Regions from separate parts of the Brevibacillus sp. HD3.3A genome, predicted to be linked through region 2. Evidence: riboswitches for the same ligand, from Rfam matches in the RefSeq annotation. Region 2 holds a riboswitch; each other region holds the start of a gene.
The links. Region 2 has a riboswitch for cyclic di-AMP ahead of HP435_RS02420 (quaternary amine ABC transporter ATP-binding protein). Riboswitches for the same ligand answer to the same signal wherever they lie in the genome.

Region 1 (9,514 bases), 560 kb from region 2:
GGTTCCTTTCCATGGTAACATTCCCGGGTTGCTTTTCGCTATGGGGAAGTCGTCTCTCGCTTGCAAAAGCGCAAGAAAGCAGGCATGCTAGATACGAAGAGCTGTTCGAGGATATATCAATCAAGTCAGGAAAAGGAAAGGAGGATGCTTCGTGTTTCATCCACTCATCTTTGACAACATCCGGGTGGTACTGGAAGGAGCGGTGTACGACCGCGATTTTGACGGAGCGATCACCATTACCGGACGATCAGATGTCATGGATATGGCTACTTTCCAGCGGCTGTTCCAGATTGAGTTCAAGCTGGCCGAACAGGCGGCAGGCGAAAAAGCCGTGCGGGCGCAAATGCAGTTGCGCACGAGTCTCGGCGACATCGCCTCGGAACAGCTGGAACAGCCGCTCGTGGAGCATGTCGGCTGCACGATCTGCATTCATTTTCATTTGCAGCTGCCAAATCCGGACGACATTCCGAGCGAAGCGAACAAAATCACCACGCTGCTCAATGAAATCTGGGGTCAGCGCCCCTACATTACGCAAACACTGTCCGCCAAACTGCCGGAGCATCGGATCGAATGGCCGCCAACGGTAGTAACGAACCACATCACCCTGGATTTTCACCGCAAGATCGACGAAGGCAACATTGACGACCTGCGCGAGCTGATCGAGCACACGATTCAATCGCTTGCGGGTCTGCAACGACATGTCGATCAAACATAGGGGATTTACATTTTTCTTCGTGCGTATTATCATTTTGTTAACCTTATTATATTTTTAGTTAACATTGGAGGATACTACGCATGAGAAACGAACGTTTGAGATGGCTCCTGTTGTCCGCCATTTTTGCTGCTGTCACAGCGGTGCTGTCGCAGGTGACGATTCCTTTGCCGCTCATTCCGATCACGGCACAGACGCTGGCTGTCGGTTTGACGGCGACGATTCTGGGCAGCCGCTACGGCACACTTGCGCTTTTGATTTACGTACTGCTCGGAGCAGTCGGCCTGCCTGTCTTTACGGAAGCGAGCGGTGGCGTGCAAGTATTGGTCGGCAAGACTGGCGGATACATTTTCGGATTCATCGCGACTGCTTTTGTGACGGGCTGGTATTTGGAAAAGATGGGCTTCACTCTGAAAAGCGCCGTTATTGCCAACGTCATCGGCATGTTCGTGACACTCGCTTTTGGAACCGTCCAGCTCAAATTCGTTCTGGATATCCCTTGGGACAAAGCGGTTGCGTTCGGCGCTACGCCGTTTTTGGTTGTAGGCGTGATCAAAGCTGTACTCGCCGCCGTGATCGGGATCAAGGTGAGGGAGCGGCTGATCGCTTTTCGTCTGCTGCGTACGGAGCAGCCTGTTACACGCTAATAGCTATACCTGATTTGCCACCTGATTGCTTCGGGTGGCTTTTTTTCGCATAAACTCCTTTTCGTGCCGGATACTATCCATAACCTAGCCAAAGCACATGAGGGGGATTCAGATGGGTGTGACAATCACAGGACCAAGAGGTTTGCCGATTTCCGGGAACTTGCTCGCTTTTCGCAAAAACCCGCTCCAGTTTATCCGTGAAGCAGTCGCCGAGCATGGCGAGGTCGTTCATTTTCGCTTTGGTCCGAAGCGCCATGTTTACTTGCTGACCAATCCCGATCAGATCAAAGAAGTGCTCGTTACCAAGCAAGATCACTTCAAGAAGGGCAAAGGCTTGCAGATCGCCAAAGCTGTAGTGGGCGACGGGATTTTGACCAGTGAAGGCAAAAAGCATTTGCGGCAAAGACGCCTGATGCAGCCGGCTTTTCATCGGGAGCGCATCGCCGGATACGGTCAGGTGATGGTGAGACATGCGGTCGAGCTGATGGACGATTGGAAGATGGGAGAAGTCCGCGACATTCACAACGACATGATGAAAGTAACGTTGGCGATCATTACGGAGACGATGTTTGGCAAAAGCATCAAGGAGGGCGCTGACAAAATTGGCCATGCTATCGACGTCGGACTGAAATATGTGGCGAATAAAGCCGCTTCCTTTATCGACATTCCGCTGTCGGTTCCGACAAGAAGCAATCGACAATTTTTGGAATCGAATGAGACGCTTGACGAAGCGATCTATTCTTTGATCGAATCAAGGCGAAAAAATCCGGAAGCTCAGCAAGACGATTTGTTGGGAATGCTGCTCGCTGCGAGAGACGAGGACGACGGTCAAGGCATGACGGACGAGCAAGTAAGAGACGAGGTCATGACGATTTTCGTGGCAGGTCACGAGACGACTGCCAACACGATGTCGTGGGTGTTTTATTTGCTCGCTACGCATCCGCACGTCGAGCAGAAGCTGCATGAAGAACTGGCAACCGTGCTGGAAGGCAGACTGCCTACGGTGGAGGATTTGCCCAAACTGACCTATACGAGCCTTATCGTTTCGGAAACATTGAGACTGTATCCAGCCGCCTGGACGATCAATCGGGAAGTTGTCGAAGAAGTGAAGATCGGGGAACACACCTATCAGCCGGGGGAGACGCTGATGATGAGCCAGTTTGTCATGCACCGTCTGGAACGGTATTACGACAAGCCGGATGAGTTTATCCCGGAGCGGTTCGCCAGCGACTTGCTGAAACGCAACCCTGCGTATGCCTACTTTCCGTTTGGGGGCGGGCCAAGGGTTTGTATCGGAAACAACTTCGCCCTGATGGAAGCGGCATTGTTGCTTGCGACGATTGCGCAGCGATATCGCTTGCGGCTTGCCGAGCCTGGACAGGTAGTGGAGCCAGAGCCGCTGGTTACGCTGCGTCCGAAAAACGGACTGCCCATGCGCCTGGAAAAACGGGATTAAGGCAAAAAAAAAGAGGCATCTTTTCACTACGGTTTCGCCGTGATGTGTCAGATACCGAACTGGGGGTTATTTATCACTGAAAGCAACATGCTTACAAGAAATACTTTAACAGAGAAATATAAAGAATAAATTAACTGACAATAAATCTAAATAAACTATCCGTGGAAAAAGGGAATGGTGAAGGAGAAGCTGCTTCCTATTCCCTGTTCGCTGTTTACCGTGAGTTCTCCGCCATGGCGGCGCACGATGCTCTGGCAGATCGTCAGTCCGAGCCCTGTGCCGCCGTTGTTGCGGTTGCGGGATTTCTCCGCGCGGTAAAACTTGTTGAAGACTTTCGGCAAATCTTCGGCAGCAATTCCTTCGCCTTTGTCGATTACGGAGAACAGCACGTGACCTTCTCGCTGATCGCATGTAATCAAAATCGAGCCATTCGGTTTGTTGTAGTGAATCGCATTGTTGATCAAGTTTTCCATGACGCGGCGCAGCTTGGTTTCATCGGCCTCGATGTGCAGCTCATTGGAGACGCGCAGTTTCCAGTGAAAAGTCAATCCGGCTTCTTTCACCCGCGCCAGGTAGTCCTCGATAATTCCCTTCAAAAAGCCTTTTACGTGAATGCGGCTAATGTTGAGCCGCACCTCTGTGCTTTGAACGGTAAAGTCTTGCAGCTCGTCCAGCAGCTTTTCCAGATCGCTCGTCTTCACTTCGATCTTGCCCATTTGCTTCTGGATGCGCATCAAATCCGTGACGCGGCCAGAGCCGATATAGGAGGCGTACCCTTTGATCGTAGTCAGCGGCGTGCGGAAATCGTGGGCGATCGAAGCGATCATCTCCGATTGCCGTTCTTCGGAAAAACGCAGCTCATCGACCATGTCGCCAAAGTAGCGAAACAGCTGTCCGAACTCGTCATGGGAGCGATACGTAAACGTCACCAGCCGCTTGCCTTCGCGAATTTCCTGCGTGACACGGGCCAGTTCGCTAACCGGACGCAAAATCCAGCGGACGAACAGAGTGAGCAACAGCAAGCCGACCAGCACGAGGCTTCCGTAAATAAACCAGAGCATCATCGAGACTCCGGTTGTGCCCATAATGTCGTAATCGTCCGTGTAGAAATAGATGACAATCTCGCCTTCACGGGGAGGCTCTTGCTGAAAATGGTATTCTGCCACGACTTTCAGGTCGCTTTTCGTGGTGGAAGGGAGGGACAGCTTCAAGGAGTAGGCTTTTGACGGCCTGTGGTAAATCGTGTTGCCGCTCGCGTCCTTCACGACCATCCGGTACATGACGTCTTCTGGCAACTGCTTCTCCAGCTCCTGGCGCTCGATCGGGTCCTTGAAGTTGCTGGAGCGCAGCAGTTGGTTGACCCGGACCTTTTCTGCCGCATCCTTTTCTGACTGGTACTGGTTGTGACGGTCGTTTTTCAACTGGTCGATGATGATGTCCTGAAAAACGAACTTGAACAGCAGGATGTTGAGCGTAATCAACGCGATAAAAGAAAGAAACAGTTTTTTGCGGAGGCTCATCTAAAGCTTCTCCCCGATGAATACGTAGCCCGTCCCCCACTGAGTTTTGATGAATTGCCGCTCTGTTTCCAGCTTCTCGCGCAAGTTTTTGATGTGTACCGTCACCGTATTGAGCGAGCCGTAGCCATAGCCCCAGACGCGGTCGTAAATTTGTTCCCGCGTGAAGACGATACCCGCATTTTCAGCGAGAAAAGTCAGCAGTTGAAACTCTTTCGTGGACAACTCGATCTTTTGGTTGTTGACGTAGACGGAATACGTTTCTTTATGGATTTCCAAATCCTTGAACTTCAAAACCGTGATCGGGGAACCGGAGGCGTCTTTTTCCGGCTGCTCCTCGGTATGCTTGCGGATGCGCTCGTAGCGGCGCAGATGGGCGCGTATGCGGGCGAGCAGTTCTTCCGTGTCAAACGGCTTCGTAATGTAATCATCGGCCCCGATTTCAAAACCGACTACTTTGTCTACGGCCTTGCTTTTGGCGCTGAGAAACAAAATAGGCAAGTCCCATTCGCGACGGATTTGCGAGCACAGCTCGTAGCCGCTCATGTTAGGCATCATGATATCGAGCAGAATGAGATTAGGCCGCTCTCCCTGGCTGAGCAGGGCAAGTGCATCCTCGCCATTTTCCGCAGAGGAGACCTGAAAGCCTTCGTTTTCCAAAATATCTTCAAGCAGTTCAATAATCTCCTGATTGTCGTCAACGATTAAAATGTGATCTTTCACCGGAATTACCCCCAGTTACTTCTATTAATAAGTGGACAAGTGTCATGGCAAAAAAAGAATCAGCCTTGTCTATCATAACATGCTTTCACAGAATAGGAACAAGTATCCCTTCATTCATGCTTATTTCCTTATAAGTAAGGGCACCTATTTAGACCTGGTACTAAATTTCGTCAGAAAAAGCCAGAGACGATTGTCCCTGGCTCTTATGTTTTTGCCGAACTACTTCTTTTTTGGTTGATTTTCCGGCAACGATGCAGCTTGCACCGCGTTTTCCTTTTTCGGAGTGTCCGCCTTTGCTTCCAGAACAGGCGAGCTGATGCGCTTGGCACCAACAAAACGCTTGCTCCAGTAGTACGGGTCGTTCAACTTGGTGTTGACGACTCCGCGGCCGGATTCCGAATGCACGAATGTGCCGTCCCCGATGTAGATGCCCACGTGAGAGATGCTTCGTCCGTTTGTATTAAAGAACACAAGATCTCCTGGTTGCAAGTCTTTCCGTGCAACTTCTGTACCGTACTCATATTGAGAGGCAGAATTGTGCGGCAGGTCTACACCTAACGCGTCAAATACGTAGCGTGTGAAACCGGAGCAGTCAAAGCCTTTTTTGGATGTGCCTGAAGATTTGTAAGGAACGCCGTACAGATCATCGACAACCTCTTCGAGTGTCGTGTTCTCCGCCGCATGTGCAGCGCCCGCTCCCATAGCAAGCAATCCAGCCATAAATAAAGATAGTACCACCTTGCGCAAAAGAAACTGCTCCTTTCGTGAGCCTACGAAGTTAGCTGAAGGGTTCGGTCGAAAGGACGCCCTAAGTTGCCTAACGCAACTATTCACCCCAAAAAACTGGTTCCCCCGTTTCCGACATGCGGAATTCGGCTATTTTTCGATGTTTTTTTACACGCACTCTACGAAGATTCGCTGCTTGTCCGATTTTTCCTTTTTTTTGACTGCTTGTTCATATTTTTGTCACAAAATCCTGTCTAAAGGTGTAACGTTTTGTTTCGACATTGCAAGAGCGGTTGGAATGGGGCGAAAACAGGCTCGTCCGATTATGGCAGGAAGTGCTCTCCGTCCAAGGACGGAGGGAAAAACCAACCGCACGCCCGTTATGGAAAGCCTATCCGGGGGGCTACAATAAGGGCATAAGTTAGCAAGCACCACATGCACAAGAGAATAGGAGGTAAGCGAGCAATGAGTGAACGGTCTGGAAAGGTTTTGCTCGGGCTGGTTCTCTTGCTAATCGGCGGGTTGGTTCTGCTGGATCAAATCGGAATCGACTTCGGTGACCTGATCGGGATTTTGATTCCCGGGGTCATCATGCTGTACGGCGCTCGAAAGATTATGGGACAATCCGGTTCGCGTTTCTGGGGAATCGTGATCTTCCTCTTCGGGTTCCTGATGCTGATTGGCAAGCTCCATCTGCTGTTCCACGGCTTACTGGCCATTGGTGTGATTTATCTGGGGTATCGCTTACTGCGCCCCAGTCATGTCCCCAAAGAAGCGCCACCTGCCTGGGAGCGTCAGTGGGCCCAAAAAGTATTGAAAGAAGACGCGCTGGACGCCTGGGAAAAAGATGTGACCCGTCGCCAGCCATAGAGTTGCTCAAGTCGCGAGAGCTTTTGGATGAAATAACACGATGTGATATGATGAGGAGGAAATAAACATGAGTATTTTTAAACGTTTGCGTGACCTGACAGTAGCTTCGGTGAATGACGCTTTGGATTCCATGGAAGATCCGGTAGTGATGCTGAATCAATACATGCGAGATATGGAAGTGGAAATCGGACAAGTCGAAGTGGCTGTCGCCCGTCAGGTAGCACTGGAAAAGAAATTCCGCCAACAACTGGATGAAGCGAACACACTGATCGACAAACGCGATCGTCAAGTGAAGCTCGCTCTGACAGAAGGGGAAGATGAACTTGCTCGCCGTGCACTTGCAGACAAAAAGCAATACGAGGCGCGTGCAGCAGAGTATGAGACACTGTACTTGGCAGCATCCGAGGCAGCTACGCAAATGCGCGAGAAGCTGGCTGAGCTGAAGGAAGAGTTCTATAAAATGCGTGCGAAAAAATTCACGCTGATGGCTCGGGCACAGGTAGCTCGTACACAAAAGCAAGTGAATCATGCCGTAGTGGGAATCGGAAATCAGTCCGCAGGCCGCGGCTTTGCTCGCATGGAGGAAAAAGTGCTGCGCATGGAAGCCGAAGCGCAAATGAGCGGTCAATGGCGCCAGACAAACCTCGCTTGGGAGAACGCGCTTTCTGAGTTGGAAAAAGACGATCTGGATACAGAACTGGCAAACATCAAGGCATCGCTTCAACAGAAAAAACCAGTGTCCGCCCAGCCGGAACAATCTTGATTGGACAGGAACTGGGGGATTGGTTGTAGAATAGAGTGTGTCAATCAGGCAGCCTGTATAGCAGGCTGCTTTTCCCCTAGGAGGTACGATTCTTGGCAGACTTCATGGTCTTTTTGCGAAGGTTCATCGCTGAGCCTGGGCGTGTCGGCAGCGTGATCCCGAGTTCGCGGTTTTTATGTGAGCGAATGTTGAGCAGCGTCAATTGGGCTTCAACGGATGTTATTCTGGAGCTGGGACCTGGCACAGGAGCTTTTACCCAAACCATTTATCAAAATATCAATCCGGATACCGACTATGTGCTTGTGGAGCGTGACAGCCAGTTTCGATCCATCCTTCAATCACGCTTTCCTGATCTTCCTGTCAGGGAGGAAGCGACGAGACTCGGACAATATTTGCAGGAGATGGAGCTTGGCAAGGCAGATGTCATCATTTCCGGCCTGCCGTTTGCCAATTTCCCACAAGAGTTGCGAGCAGCCATTCTGGATGAAGTACAAAACGTATTAAAACCAGGCGGCCTGTTCATTACATTCCAATATTCGCTACAACTCCAGGCTGAGCTGCAGGCGCGTTTTCCTTGGGTAGAGACAGACTTCACCTTGCTGAATATCCCACCTGCATTCATTTATACGTGTCGAAACAGACAAAGTGAAAAAGATCGGCATGGGGCGTAAGAGAGGAGACTTTTGTGAAACTGTCCCGCTTGCACACAATGTTGGCTGGCGTCCTGATCATTTTGACAGGCATCGGCCTTTTATTAGACAGTTTGCATATCATTTCGTTCGGTCTGTTTGATCTGTGGCCGATGGTGCTCGTCTACTTCGGCGTTCGCCTCTGGGGTCAGAACAAACGGATTGGCGGCGGCATTCTGTTCAGTTTGGGAATCATTATTGCTCTGGACATGTGGTTCGGTATCGGTGTGGATGACTTGTTCCAACTGGCAGTTCCCATCCTGTTGATTTATTTTGGCTTCCGATTGATTCGCGGCAAAACGAGAGGGGGCGGGAACCGAGCTTCTTTTCCCCCGTTTCCGGAACAACGGGAAGAGCCTTCTGGTCCGGCTATGACTAGCGAGGATCAGCCTGTTCATACACACAACGGCATTCGGCATGACGCTGCACAATGGCTGGACAGCTTGAGCAAGTGGAAGCCTTCCCGCAGCAAGCTGCTTGAGAAGGAAGAGGAAACTGGGCGTGAACGAATTTTGCCCAAAGATTCTCGCAGTTCGTTGATTGGCGATTATCATCTGACTTCCGGGCGTTTTGAGTTGAGCACCTTGCATGTATGGCACGGGATCGGGGATGTGGTGATTGATCTGTCCCGCGCGGTTTTGATGCAGGACGAGGCCGCTCTTATTGTGGAAGGATGGGTAGGGGATGTCACCGTTTATGTCCCTGTCGATCTTCCGGTTTCTGTGAACGCCGAGCTGAGTCTGGGCGACCTGGAAGTATTGAGCCACCGCCAGGGAGGGATCAACCGGAGTGTGATGATTCGTTCCGAGCAATACGAGGAGGCGGCTCAAAAAGTGAATTTGCATATCTCGCTGCTTGTCGGCGATATAAAAGTCAAGTACATCTAGGAGGTACTGGCGGATGCGTCGACAGCGATTAGCGAGTATTCAGTGGCAATATGTGCGCTACGGCGTCCTGCTCGCCGCAAGTGCAGTTACGGTTTCGTTTGTTTGCTTTTTTTGGCTCTATTTTTCCTGGAAAGACATGCCGGAGGTTCATCGCGCATACAGCAGGCTGATCAGTGACCCGAGAGTCGTCTTGTGGATGCAGGATTACTTGGGCTTGGCCTTGCCCACACAGCCTGACGGGTTGGTCCAGCTAGTCGCTTTTGTCATATCGCTTCCTGTCGGTGTGCTGGTTGCCCTGATTATTTCCTATATCTTCGGGAATTTGTTGAAAAAACGGCTTGGCGTGCTGTGGGAAGCAGCCATGAAGCTGGGACGGGGAATGCTGTCATACCGTGTGCCCGATCTGGGCGTCGACGAGGTCGGCGAACTGGGGTGGCAGCTGAACCGCCTGGCTTCGCAGTGGGAGGAGCAGGTCGCGTCTTTGCAGCGACTTTCCAACCATAACGCTGCTTTGGCGGAGCAAG
Region 2 (9,514 bases):
GCCGAAACAAAGTAATGAAATCACGCCCTTCTGGCCATTCGTCCACAAACAGATAGACAGACTGATAGACTAACAACTCCTCTTGATGAAGATAGCTTTCATCGAAAGAAATGGGCGACAACTTTTCTGTGCAGGAGTGACGCTCTCCCCTGATCAGCGAATAGGCAACAGGACTTTTCCGGAAGAACAGAGAGTCACTGCCTCCTCTGATCGTCTGCACAAAAGACGTGAATGCCTCTCCCACCCCAATGACCAGACAATTTTTCATGCCAGCCCCTCCTCTTCCCGTTTATTTGAGCTCCTCAATCGACTGGATGTTCATATAGCCTGGAACCACCAACCCGATTTTGGTTCCGTCCAGATTGGGGCCAAGGTCTTCCAACTGATCCCCGAACTTTTTGAGATAGCTCGCATCGGTAGAGGGAAGCCAGGCTGCTACCATCCCGTCCACATCGCCCATGGCTACGCCTGCCCACATCGGTCCAGCCTGGACCTGACTCAATTCCACCTCATATCCGAGCTTTGTCTCCAGCACTTCCTTCACTATGTGCGAACTGGCAATTTCCGAGTCCCATGCCACGTAAGCGATGGTCAGCTTTTCTTTTTGAACCGGAGCAAGCCCCTCTACCCACTTCCCGACCTTGTCTTCGTTGTTTTTCACCCACTCCGCAGCCGCTTCCTCTGGTTTTTTCCCGTCCAAAATATGTACCATCACAGCTTCCATGTCCGCAGGCTTCCATTGGAACGCGTCCAGAAACCGATAGGCGGCAGGGTGATCCTGCTTCAATCCTTTTCGAACGATGGTATGAATCTGTTCAGCTCCGCCAAAGCCGTTTTTCGGGTCCTGCAAATATTTCAGATCCAGTTTTTTGAACATCCAATGCGGCGTCCAACCCGTGATGATAATTGGTTGCTTCTGTTCGTAGGCACGCGTCAGCGCGGCAGTCATCGCCGCATCCGATCCTTCTACAAGCTGCCAGTTGTCCAGGCCGTACAGCTTCATGACTTCCTCAGTCTTCACCATCGAGCCGGCACCAGCGTCAATTCCAATGATTTTATATCCCACTGCTTCCCCAATCGCGTTCTTCGGCACCTGGACGGGATTCGGATTGTGCCCAATCGTCGCCCCTGTCGGTGTAGAGCCTTGCTGAGAGCAGCCTGCCAGCATAATAGCCGCAGCCACCACCCATGTCAGTGCATTTTTTCGCGTGAACTTGTTCATAACGCTTTTCTCTCCTTTTGTTTGGCATGCTGGGAAATGCGGTCCAGAACGATAGCAATAATCACGATCGATAACCCCGCTTCAAAACCTTTGCCGATATCCACCTGGGATACAGCCCGATAAACATCGGCTCCCAATCCTTTTGCTCCGATCATGGCGGCGATAACCACCATCGAAAGCGCAAGCATGATGCACTGGTTGACTCCCGCCATGATGGTCGTCTTCGCCAAAGGCAGTTGCACCTTCATCAACTTTTGCCATCTCGATGAGCCGAAAGCATCCGCTGCTTCTGCAAGCTCCGGCGGAACCTGACGTATGCCGAGATTCGTAAATCGGACGATCGGCGGCAGCGCAAAGATAACGGAAGCAATGACCCCTGGTACTTCGCCCAGTCCAAAAAAGAAAATGGCCGGGATCAAGTAAACGAATGCTGGCATCGTCTGCATCAAATCTAGCAACGGCATGACCAGCTTCGTGAAAGTATCGCTTCGCGCGCAGGCAATACCCGCAGGAATCCCTACAGTGATGGACAACAGGGCAGAAGCAATAACCAAGCCGAGCGTTTCGACCGTTTCATCCCAGTACCCCAGATTGGCAATGAGAAACAGCCCAAGCAATGTGAAAAACATCGAAGATCGCCCGCCAAATACCCAGGCCAGCGCCCCGAACAGCAAAATGAGAATAACAGACGGTATCGCAGCCAAAACCTCGGTAAAGTACGTGACCATTCCCGAAATGATGATCGCGATCGGATCGAACAAAATGCCTTTGTGCTGACCGAGCGCCTCAACGATTCGTTCCACCCATTCACCGATCGGCAACTTAGGCACGGAATCCATGAGGCATCACCTCTGCTCCCTGCTGCGGATTGACCTTGCCGACAAGCCCGCCGAGCACCGCTCCCTTGACAATGACGCCCAACAGACGCCGCTCCTCACCCACGACAGCAATCGGAACGTGCAAATCTGCCATCAGAGGAAACAGGCTGTTCAGACGGGCATCTGGCCCCACGCTGGGGATATCTTTTTTCATCATGGTTTCAAGCGACTCGCCCGTATTGATCGCAAGCGAAACGTCATAGGCGGTAACAAGCCCAAGCAATGTCCGCTTTTTGTCTACGATGTACAGACTGGATACCCCGTTGTCCATCATGAGCTGGAGGGCCACCCTCGCACCTTTGTCAGGAGTAATCGCTTCTGCCCTTTTCATCACGTGTTTTGCCACCAGCACTTTGGACAAGTCTGCATCCTCAACGAATTTTTTCACGAATTCATCCGCAGGATCGGTCATGATTTCTTCGGGACGCCCGACCTGGATGAAGCGACCGTCTTTCATCAGGGCGATCCGGTCACCGAGCCGCAATGCCTCATGCAGATCGTGAGTAATGAACAAAATAGTCTTTTTCATCGTTAGCTGAAGCTCTAGCAGCTCATCCTGCATGTCTTTTCGAATCAGCGGATCAAGGGCACTGAACGCTTCATCCATCAGCAAAATGTCGGGATTGTTGGCGAGCGCCCGGGCCAGGCCGACCCTCTGCCTCATTCCGCCGCTCAATTGATCAGGGAAGGCATTTTCCCACTCGGAAAGCCCGACGAGCGCAAGCGCTTCGCGTGCTTTTTCTTGCCTCAATCCATGCGGTACTTGCTGAATCTCCAAACCGAATTCGATGTTTTCCCGTACCGTTCGCTGTGGGAAGAGCGCGAAATTTTGAAAAACCATGCCGAGCTTTCTCCTGCGTACCTCGCGCAAATGAGCCGGCTTCATACCAATGAGTTCTTCGCCATCGATCTGAACGCTCCCAGTGGTTGGCTCAATCAGGCGGTTGCAAAGTCGGATCAAGGTAGATTTGCCGCTGCCTGACAGCCCCATAATGACGAAAATTTCGCCCTCTGCTACCGAGAAGCTGATCTGGTTCACACCGATCGATTGCCCTGTCTCTTTAAAAATTTGCTCCTTTGTCCATCCTTGCTCCAACAGCTTTAACGCTGCCTGCGGCTGCTTGCCAAACACTTTCGTCAATTGCCTGACTGTCATTTTGGGCATGAGCCTTTCCTCCCTTTCTTGTTTTCCCAAATGAAAAAACCTGCGAAGTTCCGCTTCCAACCGGACGAACCACCTGCAGACGCTGCCGCTTGTGTACGCTCGATTTTTGCAGAATAACGCAGGCTTACCTAATACCTGGCGCCCCTGTGCAAAAGGCTCCCTGTACGCTGTCTTCCTGATTTCGCTGTTCGTTTTTTGGTTTCATGCACCGGGTTTATGCCGAAATTCATTTGCCGCCCGCCATCCTCGCACATCGACATGCACGCGTATGACAAAAGCCACACATGAAAATCGCCATAAAAAATAGACCTATTTCATCCTTTTTCTCAAGAACAAAGGTCCCAAAGAAAAAGTCTGAAATGGCCTATAAACGCGCCCGAAGAGGACCGCTCCTCTTTTTTCGCATCATTGCCCAGACTTCATCGCTTCATGAACCTTCCCTGCTTTGGCCGACGAGGTTAGCTGACGGGTAGGATGGCAGAGAAGACTTATCTCATCCCTCCTGATTGCTCAGGATTAACCCCAAAAGATTGGTTCCCCCGCTTCCGGGTTGCCCCGGAACTAGGCCGTATGAAATGTTTGAATCAGATTCGGTAATGTGATTTGATTATACGCCTGCTGCCAATTATTGTGAATGCTCGCTTCGGCCTGCTTGCCTCATGCTTGATCGTTCTTTATTTATATCCTGACATTAGCTATCGGTTGCTCACCAATGAAAGCTATTTCGCCTGCTTTCCAGCTTACACGCAAATGCTCACCAGTACAGAATCATCGTAAGCAAACCGCTCGCTAATATCGGTGACCACTTCCCATTCCTCTTCCCCGACGCGAATCGAGTAAATCAGCTCCCGGCCCTGAAACTGGACGTGAGCGACCTTGCCCATGATCCCGTCCGAGCCTTGATGCCAGACGGACAGCTTCAACTGGTCCGGGCGAACAGGCAATACTTGCTGATCGAAAAAAGCGGAAAAATCACGCGAAACGGTGATCGGCAACGATGACGCTCCCTGTTTTTCCAGCAAAAAGGTGTTCGCGGCAGCCCAGTTCCCTTTTAAAAAGTTGGCTCTGCCGACAAACTTGGCGACAAACGGCGACTCCGGGGCGTAGTAAATGTCGTGCGGAGTGCCTGCCTGCTCAACTCTGCCGCCCTTCATCACGACAATGCGATCAGCCATGGCCAGTGCCTCGGATTGATCGTGCGTCACATAGACAATCGACGTACCCAGTTCGCGGTGAATGAACTGGATTTCTTTTCGCATCTGCATGCGCAGCTCGGCGTCCAGACTGCTCAACGGTTCGTCCATCAGCAACAAGGTCGGATTGAACACGATGGCGCGCGCCAGCGCCACACGCTGCTTTTGCCCACCGGAAAGCTGACTGGGGAACCGCTCCTCCATACCGCCCAGACCGACCATCTCCAGCATCTGGGCTACCCGCGCTTTCGGGTTTTGCTTGTACGCTTCCGGCACCTGCTGTTGATGCTGCAAAGGAAACGCCACGTTTTCGTAGACCGTCAAATGCGGCCAAAGCGCGAACGACTGAAACACCATGCCAATCCGCCGTTCTTCCGGCGGCTTGCGCTTGGCCGCGCTGGCTACACACTCGTTGTTGATCCAGATTTCTCCGCTTGTCGGGGATTCGAACCCGGCAAGGAGCCGCAGCAGCGTCGTTTTGCCGCAGCCGCTCGGACCGAGCAAAGCGACAAACTCGCCTTGGCCGATCTGCAAATCGAGATGGTGGAGCGCCGTCACATTCCCGAATTTTTTCGATACCCCTATTACCCGCGCACTGTTCATTGTTCGATCCTCCGTTGCCAGTATCGTTTCCACAGACTGCCCGCCGCGAGCACCAGCAGGATGGCTCCTACGATCAAGGTCGAGAGGGCCGTGCTGTACGTTGTCGATCCCGCCTGCTCAAAGCTGAAAATGACGACACCGATCGTTTCCGAGCCGGATGACCACAAGAGCGACGAAATCGTCAGCTCTGTAAAAGCGGTGAGAAAGACCAGAAACAAACCTGTTGCCATGCCCGGCGCGTAGAGCGGGAGCAAAATGCGCCGCCATCTCGTCCAGAAGCGCCCGCCGTTGATCCGTGCTGCCTCCTCCACTTCTTTGCCCACTTGCATGATCGAAACCGTACTGCTTTTGACTTGCAAAATGAGAAAACGCGTCACGTAAGCGATCATGATCAGCCAAACCGTTCCGTATATGCCTGGCTGCCAGCCGGGAATCGGTTCAATCCAGGTCAAAATCATCGCAAGTCCGAGCACCATGCCCGGAAGCGCATACGGCAGCGCTACAGCCCCTTCCATCGCTTTGCCAAGCGCAGACGGCTTATGAATGCGCCAGTAGGCGAACAGCGTGCCCGCGATGACGCACAAGACACCCGTCATGCTGGCAAGCATCAAGCTGTTGCCGATGGCTCCCTTCGTACCTGCGTGGTCGAACATTACGAAGGCAAAATGCTTCCACGTCAAATTTTCCGGGACAAACGGCAAGCCGTAAGCTTTGACAAAAGCGGTTGCGGCCATCGACAAAAGCGGAAGCAGGCTCGTCACAAGCAAAAACCCGCCCACCAAAACCTCCGCCGTCAAACGGTGCTTGCCCAAAGACCGCCGGATGGACTTGTCCTCGGCACTGGTCTGGTCTACCCGGCTTTTCCGCAGCAAAACCCACTGCATCCCTGTCCCTGCCAGCGCAATGACGCCGAGCAAAACAGACAGGACAGCCGCCCTGGCAAAAGCGCTCGGCCCAAATCCGATCACTTCCTCGTAGATCAGTGTACTGAGTACAGAGATATTTTCCGGGATACCCAAAAATGCCGGAATCCCGAAGTTGTCCAGCCCGGAGATAAACGCCAGCAGTCCGCCTCCCGCAATGCCTGGCAAGGCGAGCGGAAGCGTCACTTTGGCAAACACAGCCCGCGCGCTTGCTCCCGAAGAATGCGCCGCCCACTCCAACTCTTTCGGAATCCGGTACAGCACAGACAGCGTCAACATGTACACCAGCGGATAATGAGTCAGCCCCATCACGACGATGATCCCATCCAGCCCGTACACGTTCCACAGCTCGACCGGACTGCCCATCACCCAGCTCGCAGCCCTGTTCAGCACACCCTGCGGCCCTGCCAACTGCGTCCAGGCCAGCGTCATTACATAGGACGGGATGAGCAGCGGCAAAAGGGCAAACGCGTGAATCGCACCTTTCCAGCGTATATCGGTATACGCGCACAGCCAGGCAAGCGCCACGCCGACGACTACCGAGATGACGGTGGAAATACCCGCTGCCAGCACAGTATGACCGACTGCATCCCACGTCCGGGCATTGACCAGCACCTCCTGAAAGTAGTGCAAGCCAAGCCCTGCTTCTGTCTGGATACTAAGCACAATCAGCTTCCACAACGGATAGACAAAAAAGAAGGCGACCGGCACCAGCACGAACCAGGTAGCCGCCTTATCCATGGACAGGGAGGCGGCGAACTTGCGCCGCTCCCCCATCTGTCTCTCGCTCACTACCGTCTGCCAGTTACTTGCCACCCATCATCTCTCCAAATTTCTTTTTGTCGGCTTCCCTGGAAGCTTCCAGTTCGTCAATATTGGCGGAAAGCGCCTTGATTTGATCTTGTGCGTACAGTCCTTCCGGTGCTGCTACTCCTTTGCGGATCGGTGTATAGCCCAGGCCGCTGGCGAGCTTTTGCCCTTCTTCGGAGAGGACGAAATCGACAAACGCTTTGGCAGCCTCCTGGCTTTTGGTCGCTTTCATGATGCCGATCGGCTCCGTGATGACAGGCACGCCTTCTTTTGGATACACGATCTCGACGGGCGAACCGTCTTTTTTGGCGCGGGCAACCAGATAGTCGACGACCATGCCGTAATCTTTTTCGCCGCCCGCTACACTTTTGAGCACGGCGCCATTTCCTTTAATGACGGTCATTTGATTCGTTTTCAGCCCGCTGATGTAATCCCAGCCCAAATCAGGCTGGCGCGTAAACACCCCGACATTGTAAGCCGCTGCGCCTGAGTAGAGCGGGCTTGGCATAATCGCTTTGTTCGCCGCTTCCGGACTCGTCAGCACTTTCCAGCTGTCCGGGAGAGCTTTGACCTTGCTCGTGTTGACCGCAAGCACAGTCGCCATGACTTTCGTTCCGGTGTACGCGCCGTCCGCGTCTTTCCACTCCGCCGGAATGTCCGCCGCTTCAGGCGAAGTGTACGGCATGAGCAAATCTTGTTTTTTCAGGCTGACAAAAGTCGGCGCATCCGCGACCAACAGCACGTCAGCTTTTACTTGGCCTGCCTGTGCTTCGGCCTGCAAGCGGCTGATGACTTCCTCCGTTCCCGAGCGGAACAGATCTACTTTCACGTCAGGATACTTCTTGGAAAAAGCGTCGATCAAAGCAGCTGCATCCGCATCCGGCTGGGACGTGTAAAAGCTCAAGGTTCCCGCTACTTTCGGGGCAGCAGGCTCCGTTGTGGCAGCCGGAGTCGACTGCGGCGCTGGCTGGGATGGGGTCGACGAAGAAGGCTGGGAACCGCAGGCAGCAAGTCCGAAGACCGATACGGCCGCGAACAAAGAAAGAGTCCATTTTTGCAACAGAACACGTTTCATTTTTTATTCCTCCTGATCATTAAGTAGGCTTATGAGTTAAGAGCTTTGCTTCGCACCTTGAAACCATTTTCCGATCTTCGTCTTCATGGCCGTGTTCGTCATGTTCAATTGCAGGGGCGTAATCGTGATGAACCCGTCGCGCAGCTTGTAGTAATCCGATTCCTCATCCTCAAAGTTCAGTTCGCTCAAATGATCGGATAGCCAGTAGCACAGGTAGCCTTGCGGGTCGTTCAGTCCGACGTACTGATAGCGCAGCACGTCCATTGCCAATGGCGTCACCGCTACGCCTTTTACCATTTCTTTGGACAAGTACGGCAAGTTGATATTCAGTACCGCTTCCGGGCTGAGCTTGTGCCTGAACAGCGTTTCAAACACTTCGTAGGCCAACGGCTCCACGATCGAAAAGTTCGGGTTCGGCTTCAGCGTGGCGAGCGAGATCGCGACAGAAGGAATCTGGTACATCGCCCCCTCGATCGCAGCCGAGATCGTGCCCGAGTAAAACACGTCCCGCCCGAGATTCGGCCCGCGGTTGATCCCGGAAACAATCACGTCCGGCTTTTCTTTGAGAATCACCTCAATCGCCATTTTGACGCAGTCGGCGGGAGTGCCGTTGACAGCCCACGCTTCCAAGGAAGTATCGAAAAAGTTGACTTTGTTTGCTTTTACTGGTGATTTCAGTGTGATCGCATGGCTGATCGCACTGCGTTCCTGATCCGGGCAGACAATGGATACATTGCCGAACGGCTGCAGGGCTTGCGCCAGACACAGCACGCCGCTGGAGAAAATTCCATCATCATTCACTACGAGAATGTTCAAAATGATACAAACCTCCTATCCAAATGAGACACTGTGGCCTTGTTGCAAAAAGAGCAGGTTTTGCTTGAGTTGGGACAAATTCCGCGCATCGTCGAAGCCTTCTACAACCAGCGGCTTCTCTTCCGCAAGCAAGAGCGGCCAAATCGTCGGCAGGTCAATGTCCCCTGTTCCGAGTGGCACGTGCAGCTTGGTTGCTGTCGCATCGCTCACATGGATTTTGTCGACTCCCTCCAGTTCTCCGAGAAACTGCGGCAGAGAACAGGTCAGGGGCACATGGGCGATATCCAAGGTCGCTGCCGTCGGATAGTTCAGCGCTGCACGCAGCCTGTTCAAATCCCCCGGCGTCACGATCAGTTCTTTTGGCAACGGCTCGATATGCTCGATGGACAGCACTCTTCCCAGACGCACAGCCTCTTGCGCCAGCTCGTTCAGGCTCTCGATGAGCACCGCTTCGTGCCATTCCCGGTTTTTGTGGGTCAAAGTCACTCGTCCCGGATGGATCGTCACGCTTTTCGCTCCGATCTCCCCCGCGAGAGCCAACGACCGCTTGATTTCCTCCACCGATTGTTTGCGAATGCCGCTATTCAGCGAGCACAAGTTCAAATCCCAGCTAGCCGCATGCAAAGTCAGCTTCATGCCGACGCGTTTGGCGGCCTGCTGAATTTCCCGCGGGTTGCTTTTGTGGAACCAGACGTGCTCGGCCCAGACCTCCATCCCGGCAAATCCGTACTGCCTGGCAATCAAAATCGCCGCTTCTACCGGGTAGGACCACATCAATGTCGATGAAACATACAGCATGTCCACCACTCCTTTACCTCTGCCGGGATCG
Region 3 (9,514 bases), 2.6 Mb from region 2:
CAGCGCACGATCAGAGTAATCAAGCGCGATTTGCTTGACCGCCCCCGGGACATTCACCAACTGTGCAAGCTCGGCTTTCAGCTCCTGCCCCTGGCCGCTGACGTAGTACAGCTTGCCGTTTTGCTCCAACACAAACAAGGAAAAAGACGAACCGTATATATGCGTCACCTTGGCGAAAGCACCCAACTGGGCAGGCTTGCTCTCTCCTTGCATCCACGTCCACACGGTCCCATCGTCTTTGAGCAGTACGAGCACGCCTTCGTTTCCATTTAACTCACTGATCGACTGAATGTGATCCAACCCCGCCACTTTTTCCGGCTGTGCCATGTCGTTCAGCCGCCAGACCTGACCGTCTTTCGTCAGCGCATGGTCTCCGGAGATTTCTTTGACATTTTGCAATCCCGCGAGCTTTTGCGGAAAATCTGCGTCCTTTTCTCCCTGCACGCCCCAACCCCAGACGTTGCCCTGGTTGTCAAAAGCGTAGGAGATGCCAGGACGCCAGCCATACCCCGCTCCATCAAAAATGTTGTCCGTCGCAATTCTCTCCATGCCGGACAAGGCGGTCGCTTCTTGTAAAACCGCCGGAGAGCTTGCAGCCGGCTTTGCTTGCGCAGTCTTTTGCGCGATGTTGCCGCATGCCTTCATCGTTACTTCGCTGGCTTTGTCGGCTGCTGCACCACTGCCGCTGGCCTGTTTTTGCGCCGGAGTCGTTGGCGTGGCCGTTTGTTCTGCCTGCACGCTCCCAGAAGCAACGAGGACAAAAGTCAAACCGCTGCACGCCAGCACCTTGAGTTGATTCCGATTCCACACGTGCTCATGACACCACCATTATTTGGATTTATGGAGACAATACTTGATTAGACGTTTACTGGCAAAAAAAGTAACGGTATCTTCCCGAACATTTTCCCATAAAAAAACCCCCTTTGGCTCCGTGGCGAAGCAAAGGGGGTTGAATCGTCTTGCTTGCTAATTAATACGGCTCCGCAGCATGACCGTCTTCCTCGGCCTGGCGCACGCCAGCACCCGGATTCGTCGCTCCCATCGGCCCGCCGTGTCCGTTGTCGGCATTTTGACCACCCTGCTCGATGCCTCGCTTCAAGCGTGCGCCGTACTCCTCGTCACACTGGAAAAAGTAGCCGAGCATCTTTTCCTGAATGCGCCGATCACAGGACAACAAGGCATCGGTCAAATTGGCGATCAGATCGTCCTTTTCCCAGTCTTCCAGCAGCCGATAGCGCTCGCCAGCCTGTTTGAAATCGTTCGTGCGGTCAATTTTTTGCCGGACAATCTTTCCTGACACCGTCGGCTCATGGTCGGGAGCGCCCTGCTTTGCTTCATGCAGCCCGCCGAGCGTGGACGGCTCGTAATTGATATGCGGCTGTTGGCGGTCCACATGGTAGAGCATTTGGCCGCCTTCCTGATTGGTCGCAACGTGCTTTTTCGGAGCGTTGATCGGCAGCTGCAAGTAGTTTGCCCCTACCCGATAGCGCTGCGTGTCCGAGTAGGAAAACGTCCTGCCCTGAAGCAGCTTGTCATCCGAGAAGTCCAGACCGTCGACGAGCACGCCCGTCCCAAAAGATGCCTGTTCTACTTCCGCGAAATAGTTTTGCGGATTTTTGTTCAGCACCATTTTTCCCACAGGCAAAAATGGGAACTGATCCTCCGGCCACAGCTTCGTCGGATCGAGCGGGTCAAAATCCAGCTCGGGATGCTCGTCGTCGCTCATGATTTGCACGCACATTTCCCACTCCGGGTAGTTCCCTTGCTCAATCGCTTCATACAAGTCCTGTGTCGCGTGATTGAAGTTTTTCCCCTGTATTTCTTCTGCTTCCTTCTGCGTCAAGTTTTTGATTCCTTGCGAAAGCGGCTGCCAATGGTACTTGACCAAAACACCCTCGCCCGCCTGGTTGACCCATTTGTATGTATTGACGCCAGAGCCTTGCATTTGCCTGTAGTTCGCCGGGATGCCCCACGGTGAAAAGAGAAACGTAATCATGTGCATCGCTTCCGGCGTGTTGGAAATAAAGTCGAAAATCCGCTCCACATCCTGAATATTCGTCACCGGGTCCGGCTTGAAGGCGTGAACGAGGTCAGGGAATTTCATCGCATCGCGGATAAAAAATACTTTCAAATTGTTTCCGACCAAGTCCCAGTTGCCATCTTCCGTGTAAAACTTCACGGCAAACCCGCGCGGATCGCGCAATGTCTCTGGCGAGTGCGCACCGTGGATAACCGTGGAAAAGCGCACGAATACCGGAGTCTGCTTCCCGCGTTCCGCAAACAGCTTCGCTCTCGTGTACTTGGCGATCGGTTCACCCCCGACTGTTCCGTACGCTTCGAAGTATCCATGCGCTCCGGCACCGCGCCCGTGCACGACACGCTCCGGGATTCTCTCCCGATCAAAATGCGTGATTTTTTCCAGAAAATCGTAGTTTTCCAGAACAGTAGGGCCGCGGTTCCCGACGGTTCGCATGTTTTGATTGTCGGTAATCGGATGACCTTGGCGGTTCGTAAGCAGCTCCTCTTCCGTTGCTTTGCCTGACGTGGCCTGGTTGTCTTTTTCCATGTTCATCCTCCCTGTCCAAATTCTCGCTCGTTCATGAGAATGGTTTCCGAACCAGGGAGTCTTTATGCGGGAACAAGCAGAGAAAAGCGGGAATTAACGGGAGGCTTCGTAGGCGAGATCGCTGCGTAACACGGGCACGGTCTGGCTGTGGTTCCATTGAGCAGCAAGGGTGACATCCTCTGTAAATCCCCTCGCGGCAAGCTCTCAGCCCGAGCCGCAGTCGTACAGCATGGCGACGGCAAAACGATCTTGCTCCCTTCTGGAAGCGTCATCAGACAGGACGGAGATAAAGAAAGCGGCTCGCCGCGTTTGCCCGCGAGCAAGGCGCCTTGCTTTTGTGCATAAACGGCCGCTGTCTCGTCTCTCGTGCGATACGGATAGACGACTCCGCCTCGCCCGCACACGATGTCAACGCAGGTCGTAAACGAAAGCACATCAATGATTACTAGAATATCAGAGTGGCCCGCCAGCTCCTCCACCCCGTCATATCCCCATTCGAAACGCGCCGAATAGTCTAATTGCTTGAATATGGAAGCTTCTTTCAACATTTCCACCGCTTTCTATCAGAAATGGTTACTCGTCCCATTACGTTCGCCGTTACAAAAGGAGACAAGACGTAATATTGTATATTGTCCCATCAGTTAAGATTGAAGAATGGAGTGATCTGGGATGTCTGAAATGGAGTTTGCAAGCACACACGACAGAGATGGAGGCCATCATCGCAGAACGACGGTGAGAACAACAGGTATTTTGCAAAACAACCTGAACGTTGCTCTTACCGCTCACATCGACTTGGTCAACCTCAACGACGAACCTGTAGAGGTGCGTGTGCAAGTATTGAACTGGGGCGATGCTGTCACACAAACCAATCCAGTAGGTACACTTCTCGACGTAACACAAACCCTTGCAGCCAACACTCGTATTGCCTTGAACGCAACTGTTGTTGCGACCAACCACTACGAAGTGCGCCTGATTGTCGGCCGTAACGGCAACGCCGAGAATGTCCTTCTGACAACTTACGGACGTACGTCTGTCGGCGGCGGTCAAGTAGTTGGCTTGTCTGTGCTTCCTAGCCAGCTGCTTACTGTAGAAATCGACAGCCACTGTCTGTAATTGTCGCACCCTTTTCCCAAAGAACTATGGTAGTTGCCATAGTTCTTTTTTATTTTTCGATCCGTTTATACCAATGCGGAGTGCGCCGTTCGAAAGCATCGTACTCTTCGACGATAAGATTGACCCGCGCGATCATGTCCGGCAGCTGCTCGGGCACAACTCGCTTGGTCCAGATGATGGAGGAAAAAACGGTCATTGCCGTATAGACGTTGAACAAGGTCCAAAATTCGTCCGGAATTTCCTGATGATTCCAATACCCGGCCAACTGACCGTTGCAAAACGGAACGCTCACTTCTTTGCTGAAAAAAACCAGCTTCACAAACTCGTGAACCGGATCGCCCCAATCGTAGCGATTAAAGTCGATCACCCCGGCATAAGTGCCATCGCGGACAATCAGGTTGCCGACATGGAAGTCGTCATGCAAAAACTGGTTCGGCCGTCCTTCCAGACAGGCCAAGTGCCGCTCAATGTAAGCCAAGATTTTGTCTCCGTACGGAAGCGGTGGCGAGAACGTTTGATACGCCTCGACGTACCTGCGATGCTTTTGCACGCATCGGTCTATCCAAGGCGGGATCGCCGCTGGAGCCGCAAGCTGATGCATGGCTGCCAAATCCTGCCCCGCCAAAAATCCTGTCTGCTGCTGTTCGCTTTCCGTGTAAAAAGGCAAGCGATCTCTGGCATCCTCGCCCTCGATGTAACTCACGAGCATGTAGCAAATCCCCAGCTCTTTTCGCACGCCAAAAGCAAGCGGCTTGGAAGCCCGGATCGGATACGACGCAAGCGACTGCAAGACAGCAAATTCCTGCGCTTTTTGCTCAGCCTGCTGCTCGCTTGCGACTCGGAGCACCACAGTACGCCCTTCTGGCAAATCGACACGGTATTTTTTGTCTGCGGAATGTCCTTTTTTGATTTCGTTCACGCTCACAGCCTGTTGCAGCAGCGGAACGGCCTTTTGCAGCGATTCCAACCATTCTTCCATCTTGTTCCCTCCCCGTTCTTGCTTGAAAGACAGCATTCTCGATTATACGGGAGAACAAGCGTGTATGGGTAGAGAAAAAAGACGCCGGGATGCATCTCCCAACGCCTTGTCTTTTCGTTATCGTTATCGGGCTGTCCAACCGCCGTCAATGACCAATTCCGTGCCTGTTACGAAGCTGGATTCATCAGAAGCGAGATACAGGACACCATAAGCGATATCTTCCGGTTGCCCAATCGCGGCAACGGCGTTCCCCTTTCAAACATTTGTCCAGCCCCGTGATCGAGCGCTTCCTGAATCATCGGCGTCACGATAATTCCCGGGTGAACGGAATTGACGCGGATGTTGTCTGGGACAAGCTCGACAGCAGACGCTTTGGCAAGCGAGCGAAGCGCTCCTTTTGCCGCCGTATACGCATTCGTGTAGTTCAGGGCAACCAAGCCAGCGATGGACGAGATGTGAATGACCGAGCCGCCGCCCGCTTTCTTCATTTCTGGCACCGCGTATTTCATCCCGAGCATGCAGCCTGTCAAGTTGATGCTCATCACTTTGTTCCACTGCTCCACGTCGAACTGTTCCAGTTTTTGATCCGTACTGACGCCAGCGTTGTTGACCAGTACGTCTACTTTGCCAAAAGTGGCGACTGCTTTTTCCACGACCTGTGGCTCGAACACGACATGCCGTACACACCGAAATTCATGGCGACGAATTTGCTCGTCATGGCTACCAAAGGAGCTTATGTAAACAATCCGTTTCTGTAATTCGTTCCCGCAGACACAAAAAAGAAACTGCCCACTCAGGACAGTTTCTTTTATAAAGGAGGTTTACAGTTTTGTTACGTTCTCAGCTTGTGGGCCACGGTTGCCAGTTACGATGTTGAACTGAACGCGTTGACCTTCTTCCAAAGTTTTGAAGCCGTCACCTTGGATTGCGCTGTAGTGTACGAAAACGTCGTCTCCGCCTTCTACTTGAATAAAGCCATAACCTTTTTCTGCGTTAAACCATTTAACTGTTCCGTTCGATTGCATGTAAAAAAACCTCCAAAAGTCAATTTGAATATGCAGTCATATTTACCGAGGCAAATAAAGCTCACATATCATGAAGAAATACTCCAACATCTGATTGCAATACGCCTTCATGATATGTGAATTTATTCTACTTCGACAATATGAAAGTGTCATAGGACGGAACTGCCATGTTAAAACCAAAACTTTTTGAAAACCTAAAACGACGAAAGCCCTTCCTCTCTCCCATCCTTGCGGCTCCGATGACCGCGCCAGTGTGAATCGGGAATCCAAAAACGTTATCCATCAGCATCATTATGCACCTCGATGAATTAGGCTTAATTATTCAAGTAATACTATCATTCTATCATACAAATACGCTATAATCAACTATTTAGATGCTACACGGCCCGTTTCTCACCTGATACACTAAGGTTCTGGAGGGATGATTCATGTCAAAAGAAGTGTATACAAAGCAAGAAATCAAGCAACTTTTGGAAAAGGGTACTCCGATTTTGTTCCTTGATGTTCGCGACGAAGCCAAATTTCAGACAGGCAGTGTGGAAAGCAAATTCGCTGACACGCGAAATGTTCCTTACGTGCACATGCTTGCGCAAGACGCCAAACTATTAGATGAAGAAACAGAACGGGCCGTCAAAGAAAGACAGATCATCACTGTATGCACAACGGGAAATAAAGCCCAAAAAGCGGCAGCTTTGCTGCGCGAGCACGGATATGAGGCAAAAGCGCTGCTCGGCGGATTGACAGCGTGGAAGGACGACGAAGACGAAGCGAAATAAACGCACTAGCACCAACGTTTCCAGCAGATTGGCAGATATTACTCCTTTATTTCGGGCGGGATGGTCTGATATTCTGGGTCATGCCAAACCAATACGCCGAAACTTCCTCACGAATGGAAGTGCGGGGGATCTTTTACGCGGGTCAACAAAACCCGCTATGGGGTGAATCGCTCGAAGGAGCGTAGGGTTGTTTCCTCAACCCGAATCCGACAACTAACCTCGTAGGCCAAAAAAAGGAGACGATGTGAATATGAAACGTTTTGGAGCTACTGCCATCGCCATGACTCTGGGATTGGGCTTGGCCTTGACCGGATTTACTACTTCTGCTTCTGCTGCAACTTCCGCAAACTGCCCGTTGAAAAACGGTAACAGTACACCATATCAATTTTCCTATCAATGGATTCCATATGCGGGACAATTGCCTTTTGCATCCAATGCCCAGCAAAACCAGGTTGTTGTTCCACCAGTAAAGCAAGTACCTGTTCAGCAGCAGCCAGTGCAAAAGCCCGTACAAAAACCAGCGCAAACAGCACCGCAAGCACCTGCGCAACCAGTTGCAACTACACCTGCGGCTCCAACCGGACAAGCTGACCAGGCTAAAACAGGAGATTTCGCCAAGCAAGTCGCTGATCTCGTCAATCAGGAACGCGCCAAAGCAGGACTGGCTCCCGTGACGATGGACGCTTCTTTGTCCAAAGTGGCACTTGCAAAAGCAGCGGACATGTCGAACAACAACTACTTCGACCATACAAGCCCTACGTACGGTTCGCCATTTGACATGATGAAGCAGTTTGGCATCTCTTATATGACTGCGGGCGAGAACATCGCCATGGGTCAACGCAGCCCTGAAGAAGTCATGACGCAATGGATGAACAGTGATGGCCACCGCAAAAACATTATGAACCCGGCCTTTACCAAAATCGGTGTCGGATACACGAACGGCTACTGGGTTCAAGAATTTATCGGATAAAACAATCGTTTCACACGAAAGCCGGGTTTCTCTTCGCACAAAGAGACCCGGCTTTTCTCGTGTGGAGCTAGCCTTGCTCCGTATTTGCCGCGTTTTTCGCTTCGGGGGTGCAGCCGCAACCTTTCTGCTCGTCAAACAGAGCGACATCCTTTTGGTTCATCTTCTGTTTGGTCGGATAGGCAGAAACTTGTTGCAGTTCGGCATTGACATCAGATGATTGCTTCATCGTATGGCCCCCTCGCCGCTATTTGGATAGTTTGTGGTACATCGGTAGTATGCGCGTGAAAGCAGCAAATACATGCCTGCCGATCGCTGGAAAACAGACGAAGCTTGCTCAGAGCTGTTGCCGTTTAGGAACTGCGCTTTTACTTGCTGAGAATATGCTCCAGGTCTTTCAGCGCTGCGGCTGCCGCTGCTACAGGGTCTGACTTCCCGCCGACCACCATCAGCTCTCCCATCACATCGGTTTCTACCCGAATCGCCTTCGTAGTGCCTTTTACACGGGCAAAAGGGTGGCTTGCTTCAACCGCTTTCAATTCTACAGCCGCTTGAATCCCGTCCGCAGTCAGCCTGATCGTCCCGACCAGCTTGGGCACACGCCTGCTTTGTTTCCACTCCGCTATTTGTTCCACTGTCACCTCGCGCACGCTGGCCCGCGGGATGTCGGACAGCTTGATTGGAGCAGCGAACGCAGCATTGGCCAAAATCGTCAGCTTGGATGCGGTGTCAAAGCCTTCGATGTCATATGTCGGGTCAGGCTCTGCGATTCCCATCGCTTGCGCCCGCCGGATCGCCTCTTCGCTGCTGATCCCTTCTTCCATCATGCTCGTCAGCACAAAATTGGTCGTTCCGGTAAAAATGCCTTCTACGTGCCTGATTTCACAGCCAGCCAAATTGTAGGTGAACAGGTCGATGGTCGGCAAAGCCGCCGCAGTCGCCCCGCTGATTTTCAACTGGACGCCTTGCTCTTTTGCCAAAGCGGACAAGCCGCTGTAATCGACGACGAGCGCACCTTTTGACACGGCAATGGCGTGCATTCCTTTTGTAAGCGCCTGGCGGATAAAGCCAAGGCTCGCTCCTCCCGTTTGGACATCGGACGGCCCGGCTTCGATCAAGATGTCCGCTTCTGTTTGCGCCAACCATGCTTCGGCGTTCCATGCCGAATCAGCCGCTTTCTTTTCTTGCGCAAATGCGTTCAAGCCCTCTTCCGCAAGTCCATGCGGATCGTATAAGCCGCCAATTGAGCGGGCGACGCCGACAAGCCTGACGTCAGCCTGGTACAACTGGCGGTAACGGTCCTTACGTTCTTGCAGCAGTCGCGCGATTTGCTTGCCTACGGTTCCGAATCCTGTTAATACGATGTTCCAACGCTTCATTTGTCATTCTCCTTGTTGTCGCAAAACATCAAGCGCTTGTCATGCTTGTCGGTAGACGTCTCTTCTGTATGCCAGGATCGCGTTGGCGTCTTTTGGCCTGAGCTGTTTGCCCGTTTTCGCAGAGTACAGTGCTTCTACATGATCGATGAACAAAATTCCTTCCAGATGATCCAGCTCATGCTGAAGACAACGCGCGAAAAAATCCTCTGCCTCAAAGACGTGCTTCTCGCCGCTGCGCGTCTCTGTCCGCACTTTTACAGAGCGTGCCCGACTCACGATCCCGATCACCCCCGGAATCGACAGGCAAGCTTCTGGACCTATCTGAACGCCGCTCACGTCCACAATCTCCGGGTTGATCAGCTCGACCAGGCCGCTGCCGCAATCCAGCACAACCAGCCGCTGCAAAACGCCGATTTGCACAGCCGACAATCCGGCCCGTCCTTTTTTGGCGTACAGCGTATGCTTCATGTCTTGCAAAATCGTTTCTGTCTGGGGAGTCATGGATGTCACTTTTCTCGACCTGTCGCGCAAAATCGGATTCCCTAATAGAACGATACTCCGTTCTGCCATCGGTACAATCCCTCCTGCCCCTCTATGTGTTTACAACGTAGCAAACGTTTTTACCCATTGTCAAAAGAATCCGTTCAAAAATCTGAAAAATCCCTGCCTGCTAGATGACAAATGCATGTAGATGCGCTATCTTTATTGT

Region 1: linked by a shared signal. The riboswitch ahead of HP435_RS05085 (C40 family peptidase) and the one ahead of HP435_RS02420 (quaternary amine ABC transporter ATP-binding protein) in region 2 are both predicted to bind cyclic di-AMP.
Region 3: linked by a shared signal. The riboswitch ahead of HP435_RS14675 (CAP domain-containing protein) and the one ahead of HP435_RS02420 (quaternary amine ABC transporter ATP-binding protein) in region 2 are both predicted to bind cyclic di-AMP.

What each region holds. Positions count from the first base shown of each region.
Region 1 is NZ_CP085874.1:991,884-1,001,397, forward strand. It holds gene HP435_RS05060 (hypothetical protein) at 152-715, shown strand; gene HP435_RS05065 (biotin transporter BioY) at 796-1,359, shown strand; gene HP435_RS05070 (cytochrome P450) at 1,472-2,815, shown strand; gene HP435_RS05075 (sensor histidine kinase) at 2,971-4,335, opposite strand; gene HP435_RS05080 (response regulator transcription factor) at 4,336-5,055, opposite strand; gene HP435_RS05085 (C40 family peptidase) at 5,275-5,802, opposite strand; cyclic di-AMP (ydaO/yuaA leader) riboswitch at 5,810-5,943, opposite strand; gene HP435_RS05090 (LiaF transmembrane domain-containing protein) at 6,247-6,651, shown strand; gene HP435_RS05095 (PspA/IM30 family protein) at 6,719-7,414, shown strand; gene HP435_RS05100 (class I SAM-dependent methyltransferase) at 7,507-8,085, shown strand; gene liaF (cell wall-active antibiotics response protein LiaF) at 8,100-8,990, shown strand; gene HP435_RS05110 (HAMP domain-containing sensor histidine kinase) at 9,004-9,514, shown strand, end outside.
Region 2 is NZ_CP085874.1:435,045-444,558, reverse strand. It holds gene HP435_RS02435 (hypothetical protein) at 1-268, opposite strand, end outside; gene HP435_RS02430 (glycine betaine ABC transporter substrate-binding protein) at 290-1,222, opposite strand; gene HP435_RS02425 (ABC transporter permease) at 1,219-2,061, opposite strand; gene HP435_RS02420 (quaternary amine ABC transporter ATP-binding protein) at 2,045-3,265, opposite strand; cyclic di-AMP (ydaO/yuaA leader) riboswitch at 3,697-3,843, opposite strand; gene HP435_RS02415 (ABC transporter ATP-binding protein) at 4,006-5,061, opposite strand; gene HP435_RS02410 (ABC transporter permease) at 5,058-6,761, opposite strand; gene HP435_RS02405 (ABC transporter substrate-binding protein) at 6,790-7,869, opposite strand; gene surE (5'/3'-nucleotidase SurE) at 7,906-8,685, opposite strand; gene HP435_RS02395 (sugar phosphate isomerase/epimerase family protein) at 8,701-9,483, opposite strand; gene HP435_RS02390 (PHP domain-containing protein) at 9,459-9,514, opposite strand, start outside.
Region 3 is NZ_CP085874.1:3,053,617-3,063,130, reverse strand. It holds gene HP435_RS14715 (RCC1 domain-containing protein) at 1-810, opposite strand, end outside; gene HP435_RS14710 (catalase) at 971-2,566, opposite strand; gene HP435_RS14705 (2-phosphosulfolactate phosphatase) at 2,629-3,114, opposite strand; gene HP435_RS14700 (hypothetical protein) at 3,236-3,679, shown strand; gene HP435_RS14695 (phosphotransferase family protein) at 3,729-4,658, opposite strand; partial or broken gene HP435_RS14690 (SDR family oxidoreductase) at 4,782-5,311, opposite strand; gene HP435_RS14685 (cold-shock protein) at 5,480-5,683, opposite strand; gene HP435_RS14680 (rhodanese-like domain-containing protein) at 6,112-6,459, shown strand; cyclic di-AMP (ydaO/yuaA leader) riboswitch at 6,544-6,702, shown strand; gene HP435_RS14675 (CAP domain-containing protein) at 6,710-7,429, shown strand; gene HP435_RS14670 (hypothetical protein) at 7,497-7,655, opposite strand; gene HP435_RS14665 (homoserine dehydrogenase) at 7,795-8,805, opposite strand; gene def (peptide deformylase) at 8,845-9,375, opposite strand.